Regions from separate parts of the Streptomyces sp. NPDC102441 genome, predicted to be linked through region 2. Evidence: riboswitches for the same ligand, from Rfam matches in the RefSeq annotation. Region 2 holds a riboswitch; each other region holds the start of a gene.

Region 1 (7,475 bases), on a different contig from region 2:
TCTGCAGTTCATCCGGGAACGGAACATGTCCGTCGGCCTGTACGCCCTGGACGCCGGCGCGCTCGATACGCAGCAGCCGCACAAGCAGGACGAGGTGTACCTCGTCGTGAGCGGCCACGGCTCGATCACGGTGGGCACGGAGACGACGCAGGTGGCGCGGGGGAGCGTCGTGTACGTACCCGCCGGGGCCGCCCACAAGTTCCACCACATCACCGAGGACCTCAGAGTGATGGTGATCTTCTCCCCGCCGGAGGGCTGACCGGTCCTCCCGGGGTTTCCTCCGGCTCCGGAGGGTTCTCGGGGCCCGATGTTCCCTAGGGGATCGTTCAGGGGATTTCAAGGGCTCCGGGGCGCCCGCCGGCCACCCCCACGGCTCTAGCATCGAAGCAGGAACTCATAGAGACGAGGTAACAGCGATGGCGGTGCGGGAGATTTTCGCGGGGCTGCCCTGGTGGGTGAAGTGGGTCGCGGTGCCTCTCATCGTGCTCGTTGTGTTCGGCGGCCTGATCGCCAGCGTGGTCGGGTTCGTCATCGGGCTGCTGTTCAAGGTGCTGGTCTTCGTCGTCCTCGTGGGCGGTCTGATCTTCGTCGTGCGGAAGTTCATGTCCTCGTCCGAGCGCAAAGACTGGTAGGGCCATCGGGCGGAGCCCGGTCACGCGGTGTCCGGGGTCCGCGTGCCGGGCCGCGGGATCGGGCGATTAGCCCAGCTGAGCTAAGTCACGGTCGAAACCTCACTCGTGACTGAACGTGCGGATACAGTGACGTACCGCTGCCGCCAGCTGGGAAATGACGGTCCGTCACCATCCTGCCCAGTGGTTTGTGCGACCGTCCGGTCTCCGGACCCCAGGCTCGCGGCGGGCCCGTGGGGGCGGCCCCCGCGGGAGGGCTGAGAGCCCGTCACCATGCCTGGGGGTGACCTGTGACCACGGCATCGAGTACCGCTGTCCCGACGTTGATCGGTTCGGTTCAGCGGGCGTTGAGACTTATGGAGGCTGTGGGCACCCATCGGGACGGGGCGCCGGCCAAGCAGCTCGCCCGGGAGGCCGGGCTCCCCCTTCCCACCGCCTATCACCTGCTGCGGACCCTCACCCATGAGGGGTATCTCCGCAGGGAGAACGGCGTCTTCCTGTTCGGGGCCGCGGCCGAGCGCCTGGGCGGAGGCCCCGCGACGCCGCGTCCTGGCGTGATCGTCGAATCGCTCGCCCACTGGGCGGACGTCATCGGTGCCCCTGTGTACTGCGCCCTGTACAAGGATGGCGAGATCGAGATGGTCGCCGTGGCCGATACCCCGGCCGTTCCCGCAGTGCACGAGTGGGCCTCGTTCCGTGAGACGGGCCATGCCCACGCCCTCGGGCAGTGTCTCCTCGGGCAGCTCGACGAGCGCGCACGCGAGGATCATCTGGACCGGCACCCCGTCCGGCCGCTGACGCGTTACTCCGTAAGGGACCGTCAGGCGCTGCTGAACCGGCTGAGATCGATGAAACGTACGGAACCTGTCATTGAACGCCAGGAGTACGCAGTGGGGACGGTCTGTGCGGCCATTCCGATCACTGTCGGTTCTGCTGTTGCGGCCATGGCCGTTTCTCTCCCGCTGCACCAAGAGGAACGGTTGCTCCCCGCAGTCGAACAACTACGCTGCGAAGTGACTACTCTCTTGCGCTCGTTCGTGTTCTCTATCAGTATCTGAAAAATCACTCCTTGTGATCTGCTATCGCGTGCACCACGATGGCGTCAATAGGGCCATGGGGGATCATTCCTGGCCAGTTTCATCTACTGCGGGGTTGAACGATGCGCGAGTCGGTTCAAGCAGAGGTCATGATGAGCTTCCTCGTCTCCGAGGAGCTCTCCTTCCGTATTCCGGTGGAGCTCCGGTACGAGGTCAGTGATCCGTATGCGATCCGGATGACCTTCCACCTGCCAGGTGACGCCCCCGTCACCTGGGCATTCGGCCGCGAGCTGCTGCTCGACGGTCTCAACAGCCCCAGTGGCGACGGCGATGTGCACATCGGCCCGATCGAGCCCGAGGGGCTGTCGGACGTACATATCCGCCTTCAGGTCGGTGCGGACCGTGCGCTCTTCAGGGCGGGCACAGCACCTCTTGTGGCCTTTCTCGACCGGACGGACAAGCTGGTGCCGTTGGGGCAGGAGCACACTCTGGGTGACTTCGACGGCAACTTGGAAGAGGCGCTGGGCCGCATCCTCGCCAAGGAGCAGAACGCCGGCTGAACAGAAAGATCCGGACGAACACCGAACACCGAACACCGGAAAACTGGTGGCGCGGCTCAGGCCTTGCGGCGTCGTCCCCTCCCGGTCCGTGCGGGTGCAGGAGCTCCGGCTTCCGTGCCGAGCCCCGTGCGGTCCGCGGAGACCACCAGGGCCGCGAGCACCGTCGTCACCGGCACCGAGGCGACCAGCCCGATCGATCCGACCAGTGTGCGGACGATCTCCTCGGCGACCAGCTCGCTGTTGGCCACCGTGCCCACACTGCTCTGCGCGATCGAGAACAGCAGCAGCAGGGGCAGCGCCGCGCCCGCATAGGCGAGCACGAGCGTGTTGACGACCGATGCGATGTGGTCGCGCCCGATCCGGATGCCCGCCCGGTAGAGCCGGCGTGCGCCCATGGTCGGGTCGGCCTGGTGCAGCTCCCAGACCGCTGACGTCTGGGTCACTGTCACGTCGTCGAGCACGCCGAGCGAGCCGATGATCACACCGGCGAGCAGCAGGCCGCTCATGTCGATCTCCGGGTACAGCCCATGGATCAGGCCGGTGTTGTCATCCGTGTTCCCGGACAGACCGGCCCAGCCGATGAAGAGCGAACCCAGCAGCCCGATCAGCAGCAGTGAGATGAGCGTGCCGATGACGGCGACGGATGTGCGGGCCGTCAGCCCATGGCAGGTGTAGAGGGCGATCAGCATGATGGCACTGGCCCCGATCACCGCGACGACCAGGGGATTCGAGCCCTGCAGAATCGCCGGCAGGATGAACAGGGTCAGCACGGCGAACGAGACGGCGAGCGCGATCAGCGCCATCAGTCCGCGCAGTCTGCCCACCACGACGACCGCGAGGGCGAAGATCCCGGCGAGCAGCGCCATCGGGAACGCGCGGTCCACGTCGGTCACCGAATACTGCAGGTCCCGGGGCGCGTCAGGCGCGTACGCCACGATCACGCCTTGCCCCTCGCGCAGTTGCCGCGGGGCGTCGGGCTGGACGACCTCGACGAACGTACGGCCCTTGTCCTTACCGGTGGTCACTTCGACCGTGGCCTTCTCGCACTGCCCCGACTGCTCGTTGACGGCCTCCCGGCCCGAGGGCGTGGAGGTGTCGCCGGTCGGCGGCACCTGCGAGGCGTTGACATCCGCGCAGTCCACCGACACGACCTTCGTGACCTGCCCGTCCTGAGTCTGCCGGTCGAAGCCGACCCCGGTGCGCTCATGGGCGGGGGCCCCGCCGGGCCAGAACGCCACGAGGCCGACCAGAACCGCGGTGGCGAACGGGATCAGTACGGCAGCGATGATCTTGCGCAGATGCTTCGACACGGGCGCGGCAGGACCATGGCTGTGGGTGTGGCCGTGCGCATGACTCTCTGTGCTGCCTGATGCGGGGCCGTGGGGTTCGGGGGCGCTTCCGGGGGACGTCACCCCGCGATCATCCCAAGAACAGGGGAGGCCCTCTGGCCAGCACGCCAGGACGGAGGTTAGCGTGGAGGCACATTTGTACACGCGGGAGCTCGGAGCACCGGGCTGAGAGGGCGCTGACCTCCGTATCTCCGTACGGAACACGCTGCGCCGACCGCCGAACCTGTTACCGGGTAATGCCGGCGTAGGGAGTAGGTCTCATGACCACAGCGGACGCACGCACGCCTGCCTCGAAGCAGAACGCGCAGAACGACGAGGCCGGGAAGTCCATCGGCTGGCACAAGGGATACGTCCAGGGTTCGCGCCCGGACCTCCAGGTGCCGGTCCGTCAGGTGCACCTCACCAACGGCAAGGACGTGACGCTGTACGACACGTCCGGGCCGTACACCGATCCCACCACCGACACCGACGTACGCCGAGGGCTCGCCCCGCTCCGGGAGAACTGGATCATCGCCCGCGGGGACACCGAGGAGTACGCGGGCCGTCCCGCGCTTCCCGAGGACGACGGGCTCAAGCACACCTCGCCGCGGGGAGGCCTGCGCAACCTCGACGCGGTCTTCCCGGGCCGCCCGCGCCAGCCCCGCCGCAGCCGCGACGGCAGGCCCGTCACACAGCTCGCGTACGCCCGCCGGGGGGAGGTCACCCCGGAGATGGAGTACGTCGCGATCCGGGAGAGCGTCGAAGCCGAGGTCGTGCGCGAGGAGATCGCGGCGGGCCGGGCCGTCCTGCCGGCCAACGTCAACCACCCGGAGATCGAGCCGATGATCATCGGCAAGCGCTTCCTGGTGAAGGTCAACGCCAACATCGGCAACTCCGCCGTCACCTCCTCCATCGAGGAGGAGGTGGACAAGATGACCTGGGCCACCAAGTGGGGCGCCGACACGGTCATGGACCTCTCCACCGGCCGTAACATCCACACCACCCGTGAGTGGGTCCTGCGCAACTCCCCCGTGCCGATCGGCACCGTCCCCCTCTACCAGGCACTCGAGAAGGTCGACGGCCGGGCCGAGGAACTGACGTGGGAGATCTACAAGGACACCGTCGTCGAGCAGGCCGAGCAGGGCGTCGACTACATGACGGTGCACGCCGGTGTGCGGCTCCCCTACGTGCCGCTGACGGCACGTCGCAAGACCGGCATCGTCTCGCGCGGCGGGTCCATCATGGCCGCCTGGTGCCTGGCGCACCACAAGGAGTCCTTCCTGTACGAGCACTTCGAGGAGCTCTGCGAGATCCTCGCGGCCTTCGACGTGACGTACTCGCTGGGTGACGGGCTGCGCCCCGGCTGCATCGCCGACGCCAACGACGAGGCGCAGTTCGCCGAACTCCGGACGCTCGGCGAGCTCAACACCGTCGCCAAGCGGTTCGGCGTACAGACGATGATCGAGGGCCCGGGGCATGTCCCGATGCACAAGATCAAGGAGAACATCGACCTCCAGCAGGAGATCTGCGAGGAGGCGCCCTTCTACACACTGGGCCCGCTCACCACGGACGTCGCACCCGCGTACGACCACATCACCTCGGGCATCGGTGCGGCGATGATCGCCTGGTGGGGGACGGCGATGCTCTGTTACGTCACGCCCAAGGAGCACCTGGGGCTGCCCAACCGTGACGACGTGAAGACCGGTGTCATCACGTACAAGATCGCCGCTCATGCGGCGGACCTCGCCAAGGGGCACCCAGGGGCGCAGGAGTGGGACGACGCTCTGTCGGACGCCCGCTTCGAGTTCCGCTGGGAGGATCAGTTCAATCTGGCACTCGACCCCGACACCGCGCGCGAGTTCCACGACGAGACGCTGCCGGCCGAGCCGGCGAAGACGGCGCACTTCTGCTCGATGTGCGGCCCCAAGTTCTGCTCGATGAAGATCTCCCATGACATCCGGCGGGAGCACGGGGCCGACCAGGCCGAGATCGAGGCGGGGATGGCGGAGAAGTCCAAGGAGTTCGCGGCGAGCGGCAACCGCGTGTACCTGCCCCTGGCGGACTGACCGCTGACTGTGGTGAGGGCTCCTGGAGAGCCTTCACCACAGTCCTGTGCCGTGCGGCCGCCCTGAACTCCTGCACGGGCCATGGGCCGTGGCCGACGTCGTCCTGGACCCGGAAGCGGGCTTCGGTCCGGACGTCGGATTGTGCTGGTACAACAGGAAGAGTGCCCACAATGGCTGGTTCAGACCGGTCAGTACCGTCCTGCCGGGCCGTCGGGGGGCTTTCGGCGTCAGTATGGACACAGCTGTGCTGCAGGTAGATGTAAGTTCTCGCACCGCCCCGAACGCTGTTGACCATTTCCTTATCTGTGCTTTACCTTCCGCTGGGCTTGGCCGAAATTGGTGTGCGCCCCAACGGGGCGCCAGGGGAGGGAAACACAGTGGACTGGTACCTGGCTGTACTCAAGAACTACGCGGGCTTCGGCGGACGTGCGCGCCGCAAGGAGTACTGGATGTTCGCGCTCTTCAACTTCATAGCCGCAGTGGTCCTGAGCATGCTCGGCCTCGCCATCGACTCGCAGATTCCCTACTACATCTACCTGGTCGCGGTGTTCATCCCGTCGCTCGCCGTCGCCGTGCGCCGGCTGCACGACACCAGCCGCACCGGCTGGTGGCTCCTGATCGCCCTCATCCCGCTCGTGGGCGCCATCATCCTGCTCGTCTTCCTGTGCACCGAGGGTGCGCGCGAGGTGAACGAGTACGGCCCGAACCCGAAGCTCGCCCCGCAGGGAATCTGACCTCCTCTCAGGGGGAGGCCGGCAGAGGCCGGAGCGGCAGGACGCCGCTCCGGCCTCTGCCGTACGGGGTGTGGGGCAGAGGCCGGCCGGATCACTCCGGCTGGTGCTCCGGGCCGCCGTAGTCCGGGCTGGTGAAGTCGGGGCTGGTGAAGGTCGGGCGCGGACCGGCCGAAGGGCCGTCCTCCGGTCCGGAGAAGTCCGGCCTGCTGTAGCCGATCTTCGGGATCCGGTCGGGCGAGCGGTGCGGTGTGCGCGAGGCGGGCCCCGCGGTCGGATCGGCCAGCGCGTCCCGGAGAAAGGGCAGGATGCCGCGTTCCAGCAGGGCGTGGCGCCATGCCTCCCGGGCGCGCGCCACGTCCTCCGGCAGTTCCTCCTCCTCGCCCATGGCCGGCAGCGCGGTGGCGCCGTTGCGCAGGGCGGCGACGAGGAGCCCCACCGCCGAGACGAGGGTGGCCGCTGCGGCGACGGCCGCGAAGAACCAGCCGGCGGCGACCATGGTGCCGGCGAAGGCCGGAGCGGGGCTGAGCGCCTTCAGCGGGTAGCCGACCACCAGGAATATCAGCGCGGCCGTACCGGCGAGGACGGGTGCCAGTACGGCGATCACCGCGAGGGTGCCGGCGCCCGTGGGGCCGGCCTCGTCCGTGGCGGGCCCGAGGACGGATGCGTGGGCGTCCGGGTCTCCCGGTCCGCGCAGCTCGCCGCGGACCTTCACGTAGTGGTCGTACTCGGTGGCCGCCGCCGCGGTGATCAGGGGCGTCGCGTTGAGTGCCATCGTCCGCAGCTGTTCCGCGTTGAGCCGGTCGCCGACTCCGTCCAGATCCGGTCGTTCGTGGGCATGACGCAGCGCGTCGGCGAGGATCCGCTCGTACTCGGGGCGGTCCTCGGCCAGTAGGTGCGGAGCGCTTTTCATGTGCATCCCCCGATGCTCCGTAGGGCCTGATCGACCGTGCGGGCCGGGCGATCGGGCGGAAACGGAGGAGAGCCTGCGACTGATACGCCGATGGTAGAGCGCCTACGGCACGGGGTGACAGGGTGTTTCCGGAAATAGGCCCAGCTGCTGACGGTGTCGGGTCGTGATGCGTCTTCCCCGGCGACCGTCAGTCATGCAGGGGAAGTTGCAC
Region 2 (7,475 bases):
AAGAACAGCGCGAAGAACGCGACGGGCGCGGCCATGAGGCCGAGCCGCACCGCGTTCCCCCGGCGCGGGGGCCGCGCGACGCCTACTTCACGACGAGCGAGGACCATGACTGGACCCACTGCTCACGGTTCTTGGCGATCTTGTCCGGGGCGACGGTCGCGGGCTTGTCGACGGTCGCACCGAACTTCGTGAAGAGCTCCGGGAGCTTCGCGTCCTTCACCACCGGGTTCACGAACATGTTCAGCGGCATGTCCTCCTGGAACCGCTTGCTGATGAGGAAGTCCAGCAGAGCCTTGCCTCCGGCCTCGTTCTTCGCGCCGTCCAGCAGGCCGGCGAACTCGATCTGACGGAAGCAGGTGCCGGTGGCGACGCCGGTGGGCGCCTCGGCGGGCTTCGGATCGGCGTACAGCACCTCGACGGGCGGGCTGGAGGCGTACGAGACGACGAGCGGCCGGTCGGCGTTGGCCTTCCTGCCGCCGGCGGAGCCGGAGAACTCCTCGTTGTAGGCCTGCTCCCAGCCGTCGACGACCTTGACGCCGTTGCTCTTCAGCTTCTTCCAGTAGTCCTGGTAGCCGCTCTCACCCTGGCTGGCGACCGTGCCCAGGAGGAAGCCGAGGCCGGGCGACGAGGTCGCGGCGTTCTCGGTGACGAGGAGGTTCTTGTACGCGGGCTTCAACAGGTCGTCGAAGGACTTCGGCGGGTCGAGTTTCTTGTCGGCGAAGTACTTCTTGTCGTAGTTGACGCAGATGTCGCCGGTGTCGACGGGCGTGACCCGGTGCTTGTCGGCGTCGAGCTGCGTGTCGGCCGCGACCCGGTCCAGGCCCTTCGCCTCGTACGGCGTGAAGAGGCCGTTGTCCAGAGCGCGGGACAGCAGTGTGTTGTCGGCGCCGAAGAACACGTCGCCGCGCGGGGAGCCCTTGGTGAGGATCTCCTGGTTGAGCGCTGCTCCGGCGTCACCGCTCTTCAGGACCTTGACCTTGTAGCCGGTCTGCTCGGTGAACGCCTTCAGGACGGCGTCCGAGGCGTTGAACGAGTCGTGGCTGACGAGGGTGACGGTCTTGGAGCCGGCTCCCGTTTCATCGGAAGCCTTGCCGTCGGAGTCGCCGCAGCCCGCGAGCGCGGTGACCCCGAGCGCGGCGGCGAGCGCCGTCGCGGCGTACTTCGTCGTGGTGTTCATGGTGATTTCCTCCTGGGGGTGACCAGGAAGAGACGCGGCCCTGCCCGCTCGTCGAGCGGGCAGGGCGCAACAGCTTGAGTAAGGTCCGAACTTCCTACCCGGAATGACCCGGGCGAGGTTCAGAGGGTCTGCGGCCGACCTGTCCTCGGTGCCGCACTCTCAGCGCTGTGGCGCTCCCCTGTCGGAATATGAAGTTGATTTACGCCGCCAGGCTACACCGGCCGGATCACGCCGGACCGGCCGGATCCACGCCCGTCCGCCGTACCGCGTCAGCGCTCGGACGCCGCCAGCTGCCCGCAGGCACCGTCGATCTCCTGGCCGCGGGTGTCGCGGACGGTGACAGGCACACCGTGGGCGGCGATCGCCTCGACGAACGCCTTCTCGTCCTCGGGCCGCGAGGCGGTCCACTTGGAGCCCGGAGTCGGGTTCAGCGGGATGAGGTTGACGTGCACCCGCTTGCCCTTGAGGAGCCGGCCCAGCCGGTCGCCCCGCCAGGCCTGGTCGTTGATGTCGCGGATGAGCGCGTACTCGATGGAGATACGGCGGCCGGACTTCTCCGCGTACTCCCATGCGGCGTCTAGGACCTCACGGACCTTCCAGCGGGTGTTCACGGGAACGAGGGTGTCGCGCAGCTCGTCGTCCGGAGCGTGCAGCGAGACCGCGAGGCGGCACTTGAAGCCCTCGTCGGCGAAGCGGAGCATCGCCGGCACCAGACCCACCGTGGACACGGTGATCCCGCGCTGCGAGAGCCCCAGGCCGTCCGGCTCCGGGTCCGTCAGCCGACGGATCGCCCCGACCACACGCTTGTAGTTGGCCAGCGGCTCGCCCATGCCCATGAAGACGATGTTGGACAGCCGGGCAGGTCCGCCCGGGACCTCGCCGTCGCGCAGGGCACGCATGCCGTCCACGATCTGGTGAACGATCTCGGCGGTCGACAGGTTGCGGTCGAGTCCCGCCTGTCCCGTGGCGCAGAAGGGGCAGTTCATCCCACAGCCCGCCTGCGACGAGATGCACATCGTCACCCGGTCCGGGTACCGCATGAGGACGGACTCGACGAGCGTGCCGTCGTGCAGCTTCCAGAGCGTCTTACGGGTGGTGTCTTCGTCGCAGCTGATGTGGCGCATCACCGACATGAGGTCGGGGAACATCGCCTCGGCGAGCTTGTCCCGCGACGCGGCAGGGATGTTGGTCCACTCCGCCGGGTCGTGCGCGTACCGCGTGAAGTAGTGCTGCGACAGCTGCTTGGCACGGAAGGGCTTCTCGCCGGTCGCGGCGACTGCTTCCTTGCGCTCGTCGGGTGTGAGGTCGGCGAGGTGCCGCGGCGGCCGCTTGGCTCCACGGGGCGCGACAAACTGGAGTTCTCCGGGCTTAGGCATGGTTCTTCCAGTGTCGCAGACACACCGTGGTACCCGGTCCGCCGAAGGACCGGGCGGGACGCCGGGGGCGCGGGCGGCCGGCGTCGGCCGTGGCCGGCGGGCCTCCCACGGCCCGTGGAAGGCCGGTCCGCGCGGGGACCGTGACCGATCGCACGGTGGGCCGCCTCCGCGGCGTACCCCTGTCAGCCGTGGTTCTGCAGGGCGGAGCTCATGTGGCGGTGGTGCTCCAGGGCCCGGCGGCGCATCCAGTAGCCCCAGGAGCAGAACACGGCCACGCCGGCGACGAAGATCAGCGGAACGGTCAGAGAGCCGGTGATGATTCCGAGCGCGAGCATCCCGGCCGCGATCAGGCCCATGCAGGCCAGCCAGTACGGCAGCCCGTCCGGCGCGCGCAGGGGCCCGCCGTCCGGCGGACGGCGGGCCCCTGTGGAACGCGGCGCGGAGAGTCGCCTGCCGGCTCAGCCGGATCCCACGAACAGGACCAGCAGCAGCCATACGACCGGGGCGCTCGGCAGCAGTGAGTCGAGCCGGTCCATGATGCCCCCGTGGCCCGGCAGCAGCGTGCCCATGTCCTTGATCCCCAGGTCCCGCTTGATCATGGACTCGCCGAGGTCGCCCAGCGTGGCGCTCGCGGCGACGGCCAGGCCCATCAGCAGACCCTGCCACCAGCTGCCGCCGTCGATCAGGAACTCCATGCACAGCGCGCCGGCCACCATCGCGAAGGCGACCGCGCCGAACAGGCCCTCGCGGGTCTTCCCGGGGCTGATGCGGGGTGCCAGCTTGTGCGTGCCGAAGCGCCAGCCGACGGCGTACGCACCGGTGTCGCTGACCACGGTCAGAAGAAGGAAGGTCAGCACACGCCAGGCGCCGTCGTCCGCGGTGAGCATCATCGCGACGAACGTCGCCAGGAACGGTACGTAGAACACGGCGAAGACACCCGCCGTGACGTCCTTGAGATAGCCCTCAGGGGGCTCCGTCATCCGCCACACCAGCACCGCGAGGGCCGTGAGCGCCATCGCGACCCAGGCGCCCTCCGCCTCCCGCACATAGCCGGCGACCACCATCGCGGCGCCGCCGACGGCGAGCGGCACGAGCGGGGCGTTGATGCCCTTGCGCTCCTTGAGCCGGGACGTGAGCTCCCAGAGGCCGACCACCACCGCCAGCACGACCACGCCGACGAAGACGGCCTTGACGATGAACAGCGAGCCGACGACGAGTACACCGAGACCGACGCCGACCCCTATGGCGGCGCGCAGGTCACGCCCCGCACGCTTCTTGGGCGGCGGGGAGGACGGCAGCGGGGTGGACATGGGCTCCTGCGGCTTCTCGTCACGGAACAGGGGGCCGCTGACGCGCGCGACGTCCCCGTTCCGGTCATCGCGGTCGTCAGCGTCTCTACCTGCGTCGGGAACGTCCGGCACGATGGGCATGGGCCGAGTCTGCTGGGCGCCGTGCACATCGTATGCAGGACCCGCCGGGGCGCCCCCCATCTCGGGCGCGCCCCGGTAGCCGGCTCCCTGCGGGGCGCCCCAGGAAGAGTCGTTCATCAGACTTCGAGCAGCTCGGCTTCCTTGTGCTTGAGCAGCTCGTCCACCTGCGCGACGTACTTCGCGGTGGTGTCGTCGAGCTCCTTCTCGGCGCGGCGGACCTCGTCCTCGCCGGACTCCTTGTCCTTGACGAGCTTGTCGAGGGACTCCTTGGCCTTGCGGCGGATGGAGCGGATCGAGATCTTGGAGTCCTCGGCCTTGGTCTTGGCGACCTTGATGTACTCCTTGCGGCGGTCCTGCGTGAGCTCGGGGAACGTCACACGGATGATGTTGCCGTCGTTGCTCGGGTTGACGCCGAGGTCGGAGTCACGGATCGCCTGCTCGATGTTGCGCAGCGCGGACTTGTCGAACGGGGTCACCACGGCCATCCGCGGCTCGGGGACCGAGAACGAGGCGAGCTGGTTGATCGGGGTCAGCGCGCCGTAGTAGTCGGCGACGATCTTGTTGAACATCGCCGGGTGCGCGCGGCCGGTACGGATCGCGGCGAAGTCCTCTTTCGCGACCACGACGGCCTTCTCCATCTTCTCCTCGGCCTCGAGGAGGATTTCTTCGATCACCACGTGCTCCTGCGTGTCTTGAGCGGACCCGGCATCGTCGGGTCCTGCGGATCCTGCGTCGCGTCCTCACCTGCACGGTGTCCGACCGGCAGGCCGTTGTCCATCGTCCGGGCCGTCAGGCCCGGGTGCTCCGGTCGCTCACCAGGGTGCCGATCTTCTCACCCTTGACCGCACGGGCGATATTGCCCTCCGCGGTCAGCTCGAAGACGAGGATGGGGAGCTGGTTGTCACGGCAGAGCGTGATGGCGGTGGCGTCGGCGACCCTGAGGTCCCGGGCGATCACCTCGCCGTACTCCAAGGCGTCGAACTTCACCGCGTCGGGGTTGGCCTTCGGGTCGGAGTCGTAGACCCCGTCCACGCCGTTCTTCCCCATCAGCAGCGCTTCGGCGTCGATCTCCAGGGCGCGCTGGGCAGCGGTCGTGTCGGTGGAGAAGTACGGCATTCCCATGCCGGCGCCGAAGATCACGACGCGTCCCTTCTCCAGGTGCCGCACGGCGCGCAGCGGGATGTACGGCTCCGCGACCTGGCCCATGGTGATGGCGGTCTGGACGCGTGAGTCGATGCCTTCCTTCTCCAGGAAGTCCTGCAGGGCCAGGCAGTTCATGACCGTACCGAGCATGCCCATGTAGTCGGACCGCGCCCGGTCCATGCCGCGCTGCTGGAGCTCGGCGCCACGGAAGAAGTTGCCGCCGCCGATGACGATCGCGATCTCGGCACCGTCGCGCACGACGGCCGCGATCTCACGCGCGATGGCGTGCACGACATCCGGGTCGACGCCCAGACCGCCGCCGCCGGCGAACGCCTCACCGGACAGCTTCAGCATGAAGCGGCCGGAAATCTTGCCGTCGTCACGTTTGTGGTCGCCCTGGGTGGCGTCCGCGCCCTTGTTCATGGAGATTCTCCTCGTGCACATACGAAGAAGGCCATTGCCGGTGGGTCTGTTGTCCCTCAGCGGCAATGGCCTCCTCGTCAGATCTGCGGTCGTCCGGCTGAGTGCGGCCGTCGACTGCACCAGACCCTATCGGGGTCCACCGTTGTTCGCGGACGGACTCAGATGCCGACCTTGATACGCGTGAAGCGCTTCAGGGTGACACCGGCCTCGTCCAGGACCTTCTGGACCGACTTCTTGTTGTCCAGCGCGTAGGGCTGGCCGAGGAGGGTGGCCTCCTTGAAGAAGCCGTTGACACGACCCTCGACGATCTTCGGGAGCGCGGCCTCGGGCTTGCCCTCGGCGCGCGTGGTCTCCTCGGCGACGCGGCGCTCGCCTTCGACGACCTCGGCCGGGACGTCCTCGCGGGAGAGGTACTTCGGCGCGAAGGCGGCGATGTGCTGGGCGAGGCCCTTCGCCAGCTCGGCGTCGGCCTTGTCCAGCTCGACCAGGACACCGATCTGCGGCGGCAGGTCGGGCATGGTGCGGTGCATGTAGACGGAGACGTAGTCGCCGGTGAACTGCGCGAAGCGGTCCAGGACGATCTTCTCGCCGAGGTTGGCGTTGGCCTCGTCCACGTACGCCTGGACGGTCTTGCCGGGCTCGATCTCGGAGGCGAGGAGCGCCTCGATGTCGGCCGGGGAGCTAGCGGCGACGTGGGCGGCGAGCGTGTTGGCGACGGCCTGGAACTTGTCGCCCTTGGCGACGAAGTCCGTCTCGCACTTCAGCTCGAGCAGGACGCCGGACGTCTTGTCCTCGGAGACGAGGGAGACGACGGCACCGTTCTCGGCAGAACGGCCCTCGCGCTTGGCGACGCCCTTCTGGCCCCTGATGCGGAGCGCCTCGACGGCACCGTCGACGTTGCCGTCGGCCTCGTCGAGCGCCTTCTTGCAGTCCATCATGCCGGCGCCGGTGAGCTCGCGGAGCTTCTTGACGTCAGCGGCGGTGTAGTTCGCCATGAGTCTGTTTCTCTCTCGAAGTCTGAAAGATCTACGGGTGAACGGCGGGGGCCGGTGCACCGGCCCCCGCCGTCATTCAGCCGTGACTGACGGGTGTCAGGCCTGCTCGTCCGTGGCCGGGGCCTCGGCGGCCGGGGTGGCCTCCTCGACGGCGGCCTCCTCGGCGGCGGGGGCCTCGGCGGCGGGGGTCTCGGCCTGCTCGGCAGCCTGCTCGTCGGCGGCGGCGGCCGGCTCGGCGTCGGCGGCCTTCTCGGTCTCGGCGGAGGACTGAACCTCGGCGTCGTCCTTCTTCTCGCCCCCGAGCAGGTCACGCTCCCACTCGGCGAGGGGCTCGCCGGCGGCCTTCTCGCCCGGCTTCGAGTCACCGGTCGCGGCACCGGAACGGGCGATGAGGCCCTCGGCGACGGCGTCGGCGATCACGCGGGTGAGCAGGGTGACGGAGCGGATCGCGTCGTCGTTGCCCGGAATCTTGTAGTCGACCTCGTCGGGGTCGCAGTTGGTGTCGAGGATCGCGACGACCGGGATGTGGAGCTTGCGCGCCTCACCGACGGCGATGTGCTCCTTCTTGGTGTCGACGATCCAGACGGCGCTCGGCACCTTCTGCATCTCGCGGATACCACCGAGGGTCTTCTCCAGCTTGGCCTTCTCGCGGGAGAGGACCAGGAGCTCCTTCTTGGTGAGGCCGGAGGCGGCCACGTCCTCGAAGTCGATGAGCTCGAGCTCCTTCAGACGCTGAAGGCGCTTGTAGACGGTGGAGAAGTTGGTGAGCATGCCACCGAGCCAACGCTGGTTGACGTACGGCATGCCGACGCGCGTCGCCTGCTCGGCGATGGCTTCCTGGGCCTGCTTCTTGGTACCCACGAACATGATGGATCCGCCGTGGGCGACGGTCTCCTTGACGAACTCGTAGGCGCGGTCGATGTACGACAGC
Region 3 (7,475 bases), on a different contig from region 2:
CGGTGCTGCGCCCCGACGACCCCGCCACCCGCCCCGACGAGGAGCACGAGGCGGTGACCCTGATGGTGACGGTGGCGCCGCACGGTCCGGTCGACTGGACGGACGCGGCGCTGCGCGAGCGGTTCGCGGACGAGGTGATCGGCCGGGCCGCGGAGGCCGTTCCCGGCCTCCGCGAGCGGATGGTCCACGCCGAGGTGCGTACGCCGGCCGAGACCGCGGCCTGCACCGGGGCCGAGGGCGGTTCGGTGCCGGCGCCTGCCCTGGCCGGGGCGCGGGGCGCGTATCTGCGCTCCGGGAACCGCACCCCGCTGCCCGGCCTGTATCTGGCCGGCGGCTGGGCCCACCCCGGCGGCGGAACGGCCCACGCGGGGATGTCGGGTGCCCTGGTCGCGGGACTCGTCGTGGAGGGTGACGGCTTCCGCGGCTCCCGGTGACTCCACGGCCGTCGCGCCGCGGCCGGCCGTCGGGTCCCGACGGCCGGCCGGCCGCTCAGTAGCGGTACTGCTCGTTCTGTCCGGTGTCGTACCCGTTGCCGTACGGCGCCTGGACGGGTGTTTCCGGCGGCATCGGGGGGTACTGGTCATCCTCGCGCTGCTGCGGGACCCAGACGCCGCCCGGCGGCGTGTCGGTGTACTGCCCGGTGTACGGGTCCGCAGGCGGCTGCCCGGCGCCGTAGGAGGGGTCGTAGCCGCCGTAGCTGTCGTACGCCGCGTACTGCCCCGTGTCCGCGTACTGCCCCGTGCCCGCGGCCTGGTCCGTGCCCCCGGTGGCGCCTGTGCCGATGTAGGGGTCGGAGTAGGGGGCGTACCCGGTCTGGTCCGTCCCGTAGTCGTACTGGCCGGCGTAGGCGCCCTGGTCCTGGTGCGTGTCCTGGCTCCCGTAACCCGCCTGACCGCCGTAGGGGTCCTGGGGCGGCGGCTGGCCGTAACCGGTGTACGGGTCGTAGCCGGCGTACTGCGGCTGCGGTTCGCCGTGCTGGTCCTGCCCGCTGTCGCGGCCCGCCGGCGCGGGGTCGGTGTAGATGCCGTACTGCCCGGTGTCGTCGGGCAGCGGCTCCGGTGCGTAGACCGCCGAGGGGGCCGCCTCCGCCTGCTGTTCCGCCCCCTCGTACTCCAGGTCGGAGACCTCGAGTGTGGGCTTCTGGCCGCCCTGGCCGCCGGACCCGCGCCGCCGGCGGCTCTCACCCGGTTTGCCGCCCACGGCCCATCCCGTCGAGAAGCCGCGCCGGAAGGAGAGCGTCACATATGTCTGGCCCGTCGCGAAGGCGATCGCCCCGAGGACGATCACCGGCACGGAGGGGATCAGGACACCGAGGACCACGACGAGGAAGCCGGCGAAGGCGAGCAGCCGCCAGCGCAGGCGTGCCTTGTACTGCAGGAGCACCTCGCCCAGCAGCCACAACGCCACAATGCCGAATGCGATGTAGAGGACCGTCCAGCCCACGCCCGCCCCCTCCTACGGCCACCGCCCCGGTTGGTGGCGGGTACGGCCGGTCAGGACTGCTTGTGCAGTCCGAGATTCTCGTAGATCTCGAGTGTCGCCGTCGAGTTGTTGAGCGTGATGAAGTGCAGCCCCGGGACACCCTCGGAGAGCAGTTTCGCGCAGAACTCCGTGGCGAACTCGATGCCAATGGAGCGTACAGCCGCCGGGTCGTCCTTCGCGGCGAGGATGCGTTCTTTCAGTGCGGAAGGCAGGGACGCGTTGCTGAGCTGTGCGAATCTCTCCAGCTGTCTGACGCTGGTGAGGGGCATGACCTCGGGAATGACCGGGGTGTCGCAACCCGCAGCGACCACGCGGTCACGCATCTGCAGATAGCTTTCCGGGTGGAAGAACATCTGGGTGATCGCGTAGTCGGCACCGGCGCGGCACTTGTCCACGAAATGACTGATGTCGGAGTCCCAGTCGGCGGACCGCGGATGCATTTCGGGAAAAGCCGCGACGCCGACGCAGAAATCGCCGGCCTCCTTGATCAGCCGGACGAGATCCGCCGCGTACCGCACGCCCTGCGGGTGCTCGACCCACTCACCCATCGGGTCGCCGGGCGGGTCTCCGCGCACCGCGAGGATGTTGCGGATGCCGGCGTCGGCGTACTGCCCGACCATGTTGCGCAGCTCGGCCACGGAGTGGTCGACGGCGGTGAGGTGGGCGACCGGCGTGAGCGTGGAGTCCGCGGCGATCTGCTGGGTCGCCCGGACCGTCCCGGCGCGGGTCGAACCACCGGCCCCGTACGTCACGGAGACAAAGCTCGGTCCCACCGCCTCGACCCGGCGCAGGGCGTTCCAGAGGTTCCGCTCGCCCTTCTCGGTCTTGGGCGCCCAGAACTCGAACGAGAACGACGTCTCGCCGGTCGCGAGCAGCTCACGCACGGTGCGCGCGTGATCTGTCCTGGTGGAAGATGTGCCAAGGGCCATACTGGGAGGTTAACCAGGGCCCGGCGGTACCCCAACCAGAGCGAGCGAATTGACCGGAATGAGGCGGGTTTTGTCCACCCTTCGGACACCCCCGGGCACCCCCGGGCACCCCTTCGGACGCCCTCGGAGCTTCCCTGGTCAGGCGGTGCGCGCCCGGACACGCCGTGCGAGCGCTGCGGCCGCATCGGCCGGATCCGCGGCCTCGGTGACGGCCCGCACGACGACGACGCGACGGGCGCCGGCGTCCAGCACCTCGTCCAGATTGCCGGCGTCGATCCCGCCGATGGCGAACCACGGCCGCGTCGTGCCGAGCGAGGCGGCGTAACGCACGAGGCCGAGGCCCGGGGCGTGCCGGCCGGGCTTGGTCGGGGTGGGCCAGCAGGGACCCGTGCAGAAGTAGTCGACGCCCGCCTCGGCGACGGCCGCGTCGACCTCTGCCTCGGCGTGGGTGGAGCGGCCGATCACCACATCGCCGCCGATGACGGCGCGGGCGGCCGGCACCGGCAGGTCGCCCTGCCCCAGGTGCAGCACGTCGGAGCCGATGGCATGGGCGACATCGGCCCGGTCGTTCACCGCCAGGAGCGCTCCATGGCGCTTACAGGCGTCGGCGAACACCGCGAGGTGTTCGAGCTCCTCGGCGGCCTCCATGCCCTTGTCCCGGAGCTGCACGATGTCCACGCCGCCGGACAGCACGGCGTCGAGGAACTCGGGGAGGTCCCCCTGCCGCTTGCGGGCGTCCGTGCACAGATAGAGCCGGGCGTCGGAGAGCCGGTCGCGGAGCGTGGACATGAAGATTTCCCCCGTGGGTACGTCGGTGCGTCGTCGGACACTGATGCGCCGGGAACTCGCCCGTACGCCGGTGGATCGCCGTGCCGACAGGCCGGTTGCAGCGGGGTACGGGCCGTGTGTGCCACGGCCCGTACCCCGCTCACGGTCGTCCGGTCAGACAGCGAGCGCCTGGGCGCGGCGCTTCACCTCCGTACCGCGATTCTCGCTCAGGGCCTGCGCGGGGGTGCCGGGCAGGGTCGGGTCGGGGGTGAAGAGCCAGTCCAGCATCTCTTCGTCGTTGTAGCCGTCGTCCCTCAGGAGCGTCAGGGTCCCTACGAGACCCTTGACCACCTTGTCGCCGTCGATGAAGGCGGCAGGCACCTGGAGCGCCCGGTTCGCACCACGTCGTACGGCGATCAGCTGGCCTTCCTTGACCAGCTGCCGTACGCGCGTCACCTCGACATCGAGCATTTCCGCGATATCGGGAAGGTGGAGCCATGCGGGGACGAGAGCATCGATCTTTGCGTCAATCTCGGTCACAGGGACAAGCGTGCCATCCCGGACCGACAGTCGGTAGCCGGGCCGGGCGTACGAGGCCGTGCCTACCCCTCGAGCACCGTCGATTTCAGCGGTACGGAGGAGTCGGCGGCCCGCGCCGGATCGATCCGCGCCCCCGCCTCGACGAGCTTGCGCCCCTGCGCCAGGTCGCGGGGCCTGCTGACGGCCAGCACGGCGACGAGGGCCCCTTGACGCAGCCAGCAGACCGTCCAGGACGGGTCCGCCGGGTCGCCCCGCCACAGCAACGTGTCCGCACCGGCGTGATGACCGGCGTACTGCACGAAGCGGCCGAACTGCTCGGACCAGAAGTAGGGCACCGGGTCGTACGTCCGGGGCACACCGTCCGCGAGGGCGGCGGCGACCGTCCGTGGCCCCTGGAGGGCGTTGTCCCAGTGGTGGACCAGGAGCCGCTCCCCGTAGCGGGCGGACGGGAAGGAGGCGCAGTCGCCCACCGCGTGGACATCGGGCAGCGAGGTGCGCAGCGAGCTGTCCGCGGTGACCGAGCCGTCCGGGCCCAGCGCGATGCCGGAGCCCGCGAGCCACGCGGTGGCGGGCCTCGCGCCGATGCCGACGACCACCGCTCCGGCGGGGATCACACGGCCGTCCGCGAGATGGACGGCTCCCTGTTCGATGCGGGCGACCCGGGCGCCGGTGAGGAGTTCGGCTCCGCTCTCGGCGTACCAGGCGCTCATCGGCTCGGCGACCTCGGCGGGCATCGTGCCCGCCAGGGGACGGTCGGCGGCCTCCACGACGGTGACCGCGCAGCCGGCCGCGCGGGCCGCCGTGGCGAACTCGGCGCCGATCCAGCCCGCTCCGACGACGACCACGTCGTGCTGCCGCTCCAGGACCGGCCGCAGCCGTGCGGCGTCGTCGAGGGTGCGCAGCAGATGGACGCCTGGCACACCCTCGGAACCGGGCAGCGCGACGGGTTCAGCCCCGGTGGCGAGGACCAGCGCGTCGTACGCGACGGGCCCCTCCGGGGTGTCCAGCTCATGCTCCTCGGCGCGGAGGCCCGACACGTCGAGGCCCAGGCGCAGCGTGATGTCCAGGGCTTCGAAGTCGACGTCGAAGGCGGAGTCCTCCGCCTTGCCGAGCAGGACCGCCTTGGACAGGGGCGGTCTGTCGTACGGCTGGTGGGGTTCGGCACCGATCAGGGTGACCGGGCCCGTGAAGCCCTGTTCGCGCAGGGCCACGGCCGTCTGCACGCCGGCCATGCCCGCGCCCACGATCACGACTCCGCGCTCCGCCGCCGGGTCCAGTGTCTGCTCGCTCACCCGTCCACCCTCATCATCTGACGCTCCATCAGTCGGCGAGCTCCTCCACCACACTCGTCCCGCTGCCCTCCTGGGACTCCCATTCCCACTTCTCGTCCAGACGCACCCGCCCGTCGGGGAGCTCGGTGACGGTGGAGAGGCAGTGCCCCGAGGAGGTCGTCCCGTCCCGCTTGAGCTGGACGTACCTGAAGTCGAGGGTATCCGCCTCCCGGGTGCCGACGAGATGCCCTCGGACGACGTCGCCGCCCTCGTAGGCGGCCCATATCCGGCCGCCCCGCTGGTGGTAGGTGAATCGGGTCCGGGTCCCGACCTGGCCGGGGGCCTGGTCGGCGACCGGTGAGAGGACGAGTCCGTCGAGTGAACGGGCCACGCGTGCCGCTCCCTTACAGGCTGTGGGCGGTGGGGTTTAGGCTGGCCACCGTAAGGCACTCGCGGGAGTCCGGACGTACCGGGCTGAGAGGGAGGCTGGCCGGCCTCCGACCGTACGAACCTGATCCGGGTCATGCCGGCGAAGGGAGGGGCTGGACGCCCATGCGTATCTCCGCAAGCAGTTCCGACGTCCTGGTCGTCGGAGGCGGCATCATCGGTCTGGTGACCGCGTGGCGGTCGGCCCAGCACGGCCTTCGCACCACGCTGGCCGATCCCGCCCCGGGCGGCGGCGCCGCCCAGGTCGCGGCCGGGATGCTCGCCGCCGTCACCGAACTCCACTACGGCGAGCAGATGCTGCTCGGCCTCAACGTGGCCTCCGCCGCACGCTATCCGGCGTTCGTGGCCGAGCTGGAGGAGGCGAGCGGGCAGAAGACCGGCTTCCGCGCGTGCGGCACCCTTTCCGTCGCGCTGGACTCCGACGACAGGGCCCATCTGCGGGAGCTGCACGCGCTGCAGCAGCGTTCGGGGCTGGAGTCCGAGTGGCTCAGCGGCCGCGAGTGCCGCCGTCTGGAACCGATGCTCGCCCCCGGGGTACGCGGCGGGCTGCGCGTCGACGGCGACCACCAGGTGGACCCCAGGCGGCTCGCCTCGGCCCTGGTCACCGCCTGCGAGCGGGCCGGGGTGATGTTCCGCCGCGCCTGGGTCCAGCGGCTCTCGGTCACGGGCGGCCGTGCGACGGGAGCCGTCCTGGCCGACGGCACGGAGCTCGCCGCAGGCCAGGTGGTACTCGCCGGCGGCAGCCTCAGCGGCCGGCTCGAAGGGCTGCCCGAGGCAGTCGTCCCACCGGTACGCCCGGTCAAGGGGCAGGTGCTCCGGCTGACCGTGCCGCCCGCGTACGCCCCCTTCCTCAGCAGGACGGTGCGGGCCGTCGTGCGGGGCAGCCATGTCTATCTGGTCCCGCGGGCCAACGGCGAGCTGGTGGTCGGCGCGACCACGGAGGAGCTGGGCTGGGACACCACGGTCACCGCGGGCGGGGTGTACGAGCTGCTTCGGGACGCCCACGAGCTGATGCCCGGCATCACGGAGCTGCCGCTGACCGAGACCCGGGCCGGCCTTCGGCCCGCCTCGCCCGACAACGCGCCGCTGCTGGGGCCCACGGCACTGCCTGGCCTGCATCTGGCCACCGGGCACCACCGCAACGGGGTGCTGCTGACCCCCGTCACCGGCGATGTGATGGCCCACGTGCTGACCACGGGCGAGCTGCCCGAGCTGGGCCGGCCCTTCGCGCCGCGCCGCTTCGGCCCCGTCCCTCCGGAGAGCCCGCAGGCCTCCTCCCCCGAAGATTCCGAAGAAACAGAAGAAACCGCCCCCGCGCCGCAGGAGCAGCCCGTATGACACAGCCCGCGCCCGCCGCCGTCCCTGTTCCCGTCTCGGTGTCCGTCAACGGGGAGGGCCGCACCGTCCCCGCCGGCACCGCGCTCGACACCCTGGTCGCGGCGTTGACCACGGCGCCCTCCGGGGTCGCCGCCGCGGTCAACGAGGCCGTCGTCCCACGCGGTCGGTGGTCCGCCACCGTGCTCGCCGACGGCGACCGTGTCGAGGTGCTCACCGCGGTCCAGGGAGGCTGACCATGTCCGACGATCTCTTCACCCTCGGTTCCACCGCGTTCACGTCACGGCTGATCATGGGCACGGGCGGGGCGCCCAGCCTGGAGGTGCTGGAACGCTCCCTGGCCGCCTCGGGCACCGAGCTGACCACCGTGGCGATGCGCCGGCTCGACCCGACGGTGCAGGGTTCGGTGCTCTCCGTCCTGCGACGCCTCTCCATCCAGGTCCTGCCGAACACCGCGGGCTGTTTCACCGCGGGCGAGGCCGTGCTGACGGCCCGGCTGGCCAGGGAGGCGCTGGGCACCGACTGGATCAAGCTGGAGGTCGTGGCCGACGAGCGGACCCTGCTGCCCGACCCGATCGAGCTGCTGGACGCCGCCGAGATCCTGGTCGACGACGGCTTCACGGTCCTGCCGTACACCAATGACGACCCGGTCCTGGCCCGGAAGCTCCAGGACGTGGGGTGCGCGGCGATCATGCCGCTGGGC

The links. Region 2 has a riboswitch for thiamine pyrophosphate ahead of ACIREO_RS00485 (thiamine ABC transporter substrate binding subunit). Riboswitches for the same ligand answer to the same signal wherever they lie in the genome.
Region 1: linked by a shared signal. The riboswitch ahead of thiC (phosphomethylpyrimidine synthase ThiC) and the one ahead of ACIREO_RS00485 (thiamine ABC transporter substrate binding subunit) in region 2 are both predicted to bind thiamine pyrophosphate.
Region 3: linked by a shared signal. The riboswitch ahead of thiO (glycine oxidase ThiO) and the one ahead of ACIREO_RS00485 (thiamine ABC transporter substrate binding subunit) in region 2 are both predicted to bind thiamine pyrophosphate.

What each region holds. Positions count from the first base shown of each region.
Region 1 covers NZ_JBIWKH010000016.1:94,823-102,297, reverse strand. The annotation lists gene ACIREO_RS31160 (cupin domain-containing protein) at 1-259, shown strand, start outside; gene ACIREO_RS31155 (DUF5326 family protein) at 423-632, shown strand; gene ACIREO_RS31150 (IclR family transcriptional regulator) at 920-1,687, shown strand; gene ACIREO_RS31145 (SsgA family sporulation/cell division regulator) at 1,789-2,226, shown strand; gene ACIREO_RS31140 (YibE/F family protein) at 2,283-3,638, opposite strand; TPP riboswitch at 3,710-3,843, shown strand; gene thiC (phosphomethylpyrimidine synthase ThiC) at 3,836-5,620, shown strand; gene ACIREO_RS31130 (DUF805 domain-containing protein) at 5,998-6,354, shown strand; gene ACIREO_RS31125 (hypothetical protein) at 6,446-7,270, opposite strand; gene ACIREO_RS31120 (metallophosphoesterase) at 7,452-7,475, opposite strand, start outside.
Region 2 covers NZ_JBIWKH010000001.1:111,070-118,544, forward strand. The annotation lists gene ACIREO_RS00480 (ABC transporter permease) at 1-35, opposite strand, end outside; gene ACIREO_RS00485 (thiamine ABC transporter substrate binding subunit) at 83-1,177, opposite strand; TPP riboswitch at 1,251-1,367, opposite strand; gene rlmN (23S rRNA (adenine(2503)-C(2))-methyltransferase RlmN) at 1,447-2,553, opposite strand; gene ACIREO_RS00495 (hypothetical protein) at 2,736-2,909, opposite strand; gene ACIREO_RS00500 (phosphatidate cytidylyltransferase) at 3,012-4,100, opposite strand; gene frr (ribosome recycling factor) at 4,100-4,657, opposite strand; gene pyrH (UMP kinase) at 4,773-5,549, opposite strand; gene tsf (translation elongation factor Ts) at 5,708-6,544, opposite strand; gene rpsB (30S ribosomal protein S2) at 6,641-7,475, opposite strand, start outside.
Region 3 covers NZ_JBIWKH010000006.1:290,104-297,578, reverse strand. The annotation lists gene ACIREO_RS15510 (phytoene desaturase family protein) at 1-434, shown strand, start outside; gene ACIREO_RS15505 (hypothetical protein) at 490-1,443, opposite strand; gene metF (methylenetetrahydrofolate reductase [NAD(P)H]) at 1,494-2,411, opposite strand; gene thiE (thiamine phosphate synthase) at 2,550-3,200, opposite strand; gene ACIREO_RS15490 (Rv2175c family DNA-binding protein) at 3,354-3,719, opposite strand; gene ACIREO_RS15485 (NAD(P)/FAD-dependent oxidoreductase) at 3,782-5,011, opposite strand; gene ACIREO_RS15480 (hypothetical protein) at 5,040-5,381, opposite strand; TPP riboswitch at 5,433-5,545, shown strand; gene thiO (glycine oxidase ThiO) at 5,543-6,775, shown strand; gene thiS (sulfur carrier protein ThiS) at 6,772-7,008, shown strand; gene ACIREO_RS15465 (thiazole synthase) at 7,011-7,475, shown strand, end outside.